Regions from separate parts of the Oceanobacillus iheyensis HTE831 genome, predicted to be linked through region 2. Evidence: a T-box and tRNA genes for the amino acid it is inferred to sense, from the RefSeq annotation. Region 2 holds a T-box; the other holds one or more tRNA genes.

Region 1 (4,217 bases), 1.3 Mb from region 2:
CCTGCTCGACTTGTAGGTCTCGCAGTCAAGCTCCCTTCTGCCTTTACACTCTACGAATGATTTCCAACCATTCTGAGGGAACCTTTGGGCGCCTCCGTTACTCTTTGGGAGGCGACCGCCCCAGTCAAACTGCCCGCCTGACACTGTCTCCGAACCGGATCACGGTCCTGGGTTAGAATGTTCATACAGCGAGGGTGGTATCCCACGGGTGCCTCCACGTAAGCTAGCGCTCACGCTTCAAAGGCTCCCACCTATCCTGTACAAGCTGCACAAACATTCAATATCAGGCTACAGTAAAGCTCCACGGGGTCTTTCCGTCCTGTCGCGGGTAATGCGCATCTTCACGCATAGTATAATTTCACCGGGTCTCTCGTTGAGACAGTGCCCAAGTCGTTGCACCTTTCGTGCGGGTCGGAACTTACCCGACAAGGAATTTCGCTACCTTAGGACCGTTATAGTTACGGCCGCCGTTTACTGGGGCTTCGGTTCAAAGCTTCGCTCCAAAGAGCTAACTCGTCCCCTTAACCTTCCAGCACCGGGCAGGTGTCAGCCCCTATACTTCGCCTTTCGGCTTCGCAGAGACCTGTGTTTTTGCTAAACAGTCGCTTGGGCCTATTCACTGCGGCTCCTCCTATGAAGGAGCACCCCTTCTCCCGAAGTTACGGGGTCATTTTGCCGAGTTCCTTAACGAGAGTTCTCCCGCTCACCTTAGGATTCTCTCCTCGCCTACCTGTGTCGGTTTGCGGTACGGGCACCTATGATCTAACTAGAGGCTTTTCTTGGCAGTGTGAAATCCGGAACTTCGGTACTCAATTTCCCTCCCCATCACAGCTTGAAATTGCCAGACGGATTTGCCTATCTGACTTTCTCACTGCTTGGGCGCACACGTCCATCGGTGCGCATTCCTTATCCTACTGCGTCCCCCCATCGCTCAAACAATCATGAGGTGGTACAGGAATATCTACCTGTTGTCCATCGCCTACGCCTATCGGCCTCGGCTTAGGTCCCGACTAACCCTGAGAGGACGAGCCTTCCTCAGGAAACCTTAGGCATTCGGTGAAAGAGATTCTCACTCTTTTTTCGCTACTCATACCGGCATTCTCACTTCTAAGCGCTCCACCAGTCCTCACGGTCTGACTTCGCAGCACTTAGAACGCTCTCCTACCATTGTTCGTAAGAACAATCCGCAGCTTCGGTGATACGTTTAGCCCCGGTACATTTTCGGCGCAGAGTCACTCGACCAGTGAGCTATTACGCACTCTTTAAATGGTGGCTGCTTCTAAGCCAACATCCTGGTTGTCTGGGCAACTCCACATCCTTTTCCACTTAACGTATACTTTGGGACCTTAGCTGGCGGTCTGGGCTGTTTCCCTTTCGACTATGAACCTTATCACCCATAGTCTGACTCCCAAGTTTAAGTAACTGGCATTCGGAGTTTGACTGAATTCGGTAACCCGGTAGGGGCCCCTAGTCCAATCAGTGCTCTACCTCCAGTACTCATCATCTTGAGGCTAGCCCTAAAGCTATTTCGGAGAGAACCAGCTATCTCCGTGTTCGATTGGCATTTCACCCCTACCCACACCTCATCCCCGCATTTTTCAACATACGTGGGTTCGGGCCTCCAGTCAGTGTTACCTGACCTTCACCCTGGACATGGGTAGATCACACGGTTTCGGGTCTACGACCACATACTATATTCGCCCTATTCAGACTCGCTTTCGCTGCGGCTCCGTGTCTTCCACTTAACCTTGCATGGGATCGTAACTCGCCGGTCCATTCTACAAAAGGTACGCCGTCACCCATTAACGGGCTTCGACTACTTGTAGGCACACGGTTTCAGGTTCTATTTCACTCCCCTTCCGGGGTGCTTTTCACCTTTCCCTCACGGTACTGGTTCACTATCGGTCACTAGGGAGTATTTAGCCTTGGGAGATGGTCCTCCCGGATTCCGACGGAATTCCACGTGTTCCGCCGTACTCAGGATACACTCCGGAGGAAATTCCTTTTCAATTACAGGGCTGTTACCTTCTTTGGCTGACCTTTCCAGATCGATTCATTTAAAGAATTTCTTTGTAACTCCAAAGGAGTGTCCTACAACCCCAGAAAGCAAGCTTTCTGGTTTGGGCTCTTTCCGTTTCGCTCGCCGCTACTCAGGAAATCGAGGTTTCTTTCTCTTCCTCCAGGTACTGAGATGTTTCAGTTCCCCGGGTCTGCTCCCTATACCCTATGTATTGAGGTATAGGTACTGCTCCATTACGAACAGTGGGTTTCCCCATTCGGAAATCCCCGGATCAAAGTTTACTTACAACTCCCCGAGGCATATCGGTGTTAGTCCCGTCCTTCGTCAGCTCCTAGTGCCAAGGCATCCACCGTGCGCCCTTATTCACTTAACTAAGTTGTTTCAGTAAATAAGCGTGCTAATTTAATAGCCTTGTTTCAATCCAGCTTCAGCTCCTATTAAAAATAGTTGCTTCAGCCTTCTGTTTTTTTGATGTCGTTGTTACTCTTATTTAGTTTTCAAGGTACAAAAATGGAGCCTAGCGGGATCGAACCGCTGACCTCCTGCGTGCAAGGCAGGCGCTCTCCCAGCTGAGCTAAGGCCCCATATATCTATTGTATTAGATGGTGGGCCTGAGTGGACTCGAACCACCGACCTCACGCTTATCAGGCGTGCGCTCTAACCAGCTGAGCTACAGGCCCATCTCACTTATAATATTTAAAGAGAATTGCTCTCTCAAAACTGAACCAAACAACCAAGTACGATTCCGTTAATAGTCTAGTTCCGGCGCCTATCGACTAGCAAATTTCGAATTCCATCCTACGATAAGTCAACATCGAATCACATTCGTGTTTCCTTTATCTCGTCTGGAGTTCTCCAATCTGTACGTCGATAAGCAAGGCGCCTGCACTTCCTATATATATCCTTAGAAAGGAGGTGATCCAGCCGCACCTTCCGATACGGCTACCTTGTTACGACTTCACCCCAATCATTAGTCCCACCTTCGGCGGCTGGCTCCTTACGGTTACCTCACCGACTTCGGGTGTTACCAACTCTCGTGGTGTGACGGGCGGTGTGTACAAGGCCCGGGAACGTATTCACCGCGGCATGCTGATCCGCGATTACTAGCGATTCCGGCTTCATGTAGGCGAGTTGCAGCCTACAATCCGAACTGAGAATGGTTTTGTGGGATTTGCTTGACCTCGCGGGTTCGCTTCCCTTTGTTCCATCCATTGTAGCACGTGTGTAGCCCAGGTCATAAGGGGCATGATGATTTGACGTCATCCCCACCTTCCTCCGGTTTGTCACCGGCAGTCACCTTAGAGTGCCCAACTTAATGCTGGCAACTAAGATCAAGGGTTGCGCTCGTTGCGGGACTTAACCCAACATCTCACGACACGAGCTGACGACAACCATGCACCACCTGTCACTCTGTCCCCGAAGGGAAAACTCTATCTCTAGAGTGTTCAGAGGATGTCAAGACCTGGTAAGGTTCTTCGCGTTGCTTCGAATTAAACCACATGCTCCACCGCTTGTGCGGGCCCCCGTCAATTCTTTTGAGTTTCAGCCTTGCGGCCGTACTCCCCAGGCGGAGTGCTTAATGCGTTAACTTCAGCACTAAGGGGCGGAAACCCCCTAACACCTAGCACTCATCGTTTACGGCGTGGACTACCAGGGTATCTAATCCTGTTCGCTCCCCACGCTTTCGCTCCTCAGCGTCAGTTACAGACCAGAGAGTCGCCTTCGCCACTGGTGTTCCTCCACATCTCTACGCATTTCACCGCTACACGTGGAATTCCACTCTCCTCTTCTGCACTCAAGTTCCCCAGTTTCCAATGCACGTTTACGGTTGAGCCGTAAGATTTCACATCAGACTTAAAGAACCGCCTGCGAGCGCTTTACGCCCAATAATTCCGGACAACGCTTGCCACCTACGTATTACCGCGGCTGCTGGCACGTAGTTAGCCGTGGCTTTCTGGTTAGGTACCGTCAAGGTACTATCAGTTACTATAGTACTTGTTCTTCCCTAACAACAGAGTTTTACGATCCGAAAACCTTCATCACTCACGCGGCGTTGCTCCGTCAGACTTTCGTCCATTGCGGAAGATTCCCTACTGCTGCCTCCCGTAGGAGTCTGGGCCGTGTCTCAGTCCCAGTGTGGCCGATCACCCTCTCAGGTCGGCTACGCATCGTCGCCTTGGTAAGCCGTTACCTTACC
Region 2 (4,217 bases):
GATATACATTAGCCGGACGTTGATGGTTTTGTCTGTTAAGTAACACACCTTCATGTGAAGATCCAGAATCGAACCAAACATCCATAATATCTGTTTCTTTCGCAAAATTCCCATTGGGACTATGCTCAGAAGTAAATCCTTCTGGTAATAATTCTTTCGCTTCTTTTTCAAACCAAATATTTGATCCATGTTCACGGAATAATTCTGAGACGTGATTAATCGTTTCATCAGTAATAATTGGTGTGCCATCTTCTCCATAAAATACTGGAATTGGAACACCCCAGGCACGTTGTCTAGAGATACACCAATCTTCTCTATCTCGTACCATATTATATAATCTTGTTTCGCCCCAATGAGGATACCAATTTACTTGTTTAATTTCCTCTAGAATATCTACACGGAAATCTTTAATCGAGGCAAACCACTGCGATGTTGCTCGGAAAATAGTTGGTTTCTTCGTTCGCCAATCATGTGGATAGGAGTGCGTAATAAATTCTAACTTGAGCAAAGCACCACTTGCATCCAATTTCTCCGTGATTATTTTATTAGCTTCATCATAAAACAAGCCTTCAAATCCAGGGGCCTCCTGAGTAAACACACCTTTCTCATCTACTGGACAGAAAGCATCTATTCCATAACTACGGGAGACATAAAAGTCATCTTCCCCATGCCCAGGTGCAGTATGAACACAGCCTGTACCAGCATCGGTTGTAACATGTTCTCCTAACATTACTAGTGAAGTACGATCGTAAAATGGATGTTGTGCTTCTATACCCTCTGCTTCTTTACCTTTAAAGCTTTGTAACACCTGAGGATTCTCCCAACCAAGTGATTCACTTACATCATCGAACAGAGCCTCAGCAATTATATACTTTTCCTCTCCTACCTGGACAACAATATATGTCAAATCAGCATGTAGACTAATTCCTAGATTTGCAGGCAATGTCCACGGTGTCGTAGTCCAAATAATAAATTTCTCTCCACCCGATAATAATGCTTGTCCACCTTTTACTTCAAAAGCTACATAAATCGATGGTGACCGCTTATCTTGATATTCAATCTCCGCTTCTGCCAATGCAGACTCAGATGAAGGAGACCAATAAACTGGCTTTAATCCTTTGTAGATATATCCTTTTCTTGCCATATCTCCAAAGACCTTAATTTGTGATGCCTCATAATCTTTCGTGAGTGTAATATACGGGTTGTCCCAATCACCGCGAACTCCTAATTGTTTGAACTGTTCACGTTGATTATTAATTTGCCCTAGTGCATATTCTTCACATAACTTACGAAAAGCAGCTATATCCATTTCTTTACGTTTTATTTTTTTCTTCTTCGTTAAAGCTGTCTCAATTGGCAATCCATGTGTATCCCATCCTGGAATATATGGCGCATGATAACCTGTCATGGACTTATAGCGGACAATAAAGTCTTTTAACACCTTATTTAATGCATGGCCTATATGGATATCTCCATTAGCATAAGGGGGTCCGTCATGTAAAACAAATAACGGTCTACCTTTTGTACGTTCTAATGTCTTTGCGTACTGATTCGTTTCTTCCCACTTTTTTTGTCGTTCTGGTTCTTTGTTCGGTAGATTTCCACGCATCGGAAATGCAGTTTTTGGCATTAATAATGTTTGTTTGTAATCCATTACAATAAAACCTCCTATTTATAACAAAAAAAGCCTTCTAATCCCAAAAGGGACGAGAAGACTCGCGGTACCACCCTTATAAATCTAATGTTGATCCATTACATTCACTTTAAGATCGATAACGGAGATGAACCGTCCATTACTACTTGTTTCGTAATGAAAACTCAAGAGTGATTTTCTAAAAGCTTTCCGCACTGAGCTCACACCATCCTCAATTCGCTAGATCGGTTCTACTTTTATACTGTCTCTATCATTGCTTTTACCTATTCATATTTCCATATAGTTCATAGAATGATATGTAATTTTAAAAATGAACATCACGTCATTAAGACTGCTGTTCTAGAAGCTCTAATTCTTCATCGATTTCAGTATCAAATAACTCTTCCCAATCATCCGTACCTAACATTTCTAATTGTGCTTGTACTAACATACGCATACGTGTACGGAATACTTTCGCTTGCTTTTTCAGCTCTTCCACATCTAAAGAAATTTTACGCGCCTTGCTAAGTGCCTCATTCACAATACGATCAGCATTTTTTTCTGCTTCTTTAATAATTAGTTTCGATTCTTTTGAAGCATTTCCTTTTACTTCTTCTGCTGTTTCTTGTGCTACGAGAATAGATTTATTTAATGTTTCTTCAATATTAGTAAAATGGCCTAAACGCTCACGTAATTGTCTAACTTCTTCTTCTGCCTCTTTCTTTTCACGAATAACTAACTCATAATCTTTGATAATTTGATCTAAAAATTCATTTACATCGTCTTCATCATATCCGCGAAATCCTTTTGCAAACTCTTTATTATGAATGTCCAATGGTGATAATGCCACCATCGTCACCTCCTTAGCGATATAAATACTTAAAAATCCTTATTACACATTAATTCGACAAATAAACAATAATTCCTGCATTAATTATACCATTATTTGAGTGTAGCAATTGTTATTTTCACTTTATCTTTTTTTGATTTTCCTCTTATAGATGTAAGCTTACTTCTACCATGACCTCGAATCGAAATCATGTCTTTTTCTTGCAACTGAAATTTATTGTCATCGACTAACTTATAGTTCACTTTCACTAATCCTTTTTGAATAAAAACAGTTGCTTCTTTTCGTGATAGTGGATAAATCTCTTTAATAACTGTATCTAAACGAAGAGAAGATACGGTCTTATCACGTTCAATCCATGTTTCATTTTTTTTAATGAGTAATTGCAGGTCCTTTTGTTCAAAGTGTACAGATGATTTTCTAATCGATGTTAAATTCATTTGTACAAATGGGGAAATTTCTGAAGCGGCTATAATCTGTATCTTACCATCCTCAATTATAATATCACCGAGTTTTTTTCGCTTAATTCCTTGTGATAAAAAAGCTCCCATTACATCTGGATGTTCTATCATTACAAATTTTGGTTGGAAATTTGCTTCGAGTAGTTGAATTTGAAACATATCTTCTGTAATCTCTTCATACTTTGGAGCTAAAATCATTCTACTTCGTTCACTCTTGTTACTTCCACCAAAACCTCTTACCTGAAGTTCCTCATTATGTTCTCCAATCAACGAAGTGACTATTTCTTGCTCACGAGGGTCAAGAAAATCCGTTAGCTTTGGGATAAAAGAACGTTCTACTTGCTCTTTCCAAGAAAAAACTTGATCAATAAAAGGCTGTTCTTCTTTACGAAAATGTTGATAAACTTCCATTATAATTCCTTTCCTTAATAAATGAACATTCGGAAAAACTCAAAAATTCCTTGACGTGCAAGATTAAGTACTATAATTGCAACGATTGGAGATAAATCAATCATACCTAGTGGGGGAATGAACCTACGGAATATTTCTAGATAAGGTTCACAAATTTTCGTTAGCAGTTCTCCAAATGAAGATTCTCTTGCTCCTGGGATCCAGGACATCATAATATAAATAAATAAAGCAAAGCTATATATTGTGATCCCCATACTAATAAGATTCAAAATTTGCATCATACGCTGTTACCATCCTTTGTCATATTCTTCCTGTTCGTACAACATTTCAGTGATTGTACCTGATACCTCTACATTATCTGGTGTGCACAAAAATGTTTCTGCTCCTAGTTTCTGGATATCACCTTTGACAGCATATACAGTACCACTTAAGAAATCAACAATTCGTTTTGCTTGTTGATGATCTACTCGCTGCAGATTAATAATAACTGCACGGCGATTAACTATATTGTCAGCTATCTCTTGTGCTTCATTATAATTACGTGGTTCAATTAACACAACGCGAGAATTACTTTGCTGAACGCTTGATAAATTAACCACATTTTTGGGATTCACTTTAGCTTCTTTTTGTGTTGGTTCTTCAGATTGATTATCCTCGTCTACATATTCATACTCATATTCGTCACCCATAAAATAATCTTTTAATTTATTTTTAAAACTCATCTCCTTCACCTCTCTACTTAAAAATTCTATCCAACGAGTTTCGATCCAATACGTACATGTGTAGCTCCCTCTTCTATAGCAATATGATAATCGTTACTCATTCCCATTGAAAGCCATTCACATGGTGCGTGTGGTAATTCTTT

Evidence for each region. A T-box is a leader RNA that pairs with one kind of tRNA and senses whether it is charged. The one in region 2 lies ahead of ileS (isoleucine--tRNA ligase), so its partner is inferred to be a tRNA-Ile.
Region 1: it has a tRNA-Ile gene. The T-box ahead of ileS (isoleucine--tRNA ligase) is inferred to sense a tRNA for this amino acid. The anticodon was not compared.

What each region holds. Positions count from the first base shown of each region.
Region 1 is NC_004193.1:214,650-218,866, reverse strand. It holds rRNA gene OB_RS01180 (23S ribosomal RNA) at 1-2,393, opposite strand, end outside; tRNA gene OB_RS01175 (tRNA-Ala) at 2,532-2,604, opposite strand; tRNA gene OB_RS01170 (tRNA-Ile) at 2,624-2,700, opposite strand; rRNA gene OB_RS01165 (16S ribosomal RNA) at 2,929-4,217, opposite strand, start outside.
Region 2 is NC_004193.1:1,519,964-1,524,180, reverse strand. It holds gene ileS (isoleucine--tRNA ligase) at 1-1,654, opposite strand, end outside; T-box leader at 1,700-1,917, opposite strand; gene OB_RS07695 (DivIVA domain-containing protein) at 1,980-2,483, opposite strand; gene OB_RS07690 (RNA-binding protein) at 2,576-3,352, opposite strand; gene OB_RS07685 (YggT family protein) at 3,367-3,633, opposite strand; gene OB_RS07680 (cell division protein SepF) at 3,640-4,074, opposite strand; gene OB_RS07675 (YggS family pyridoxal phosphate-dependent enzyme) at 4,101-4,217, opposite strand, start outside.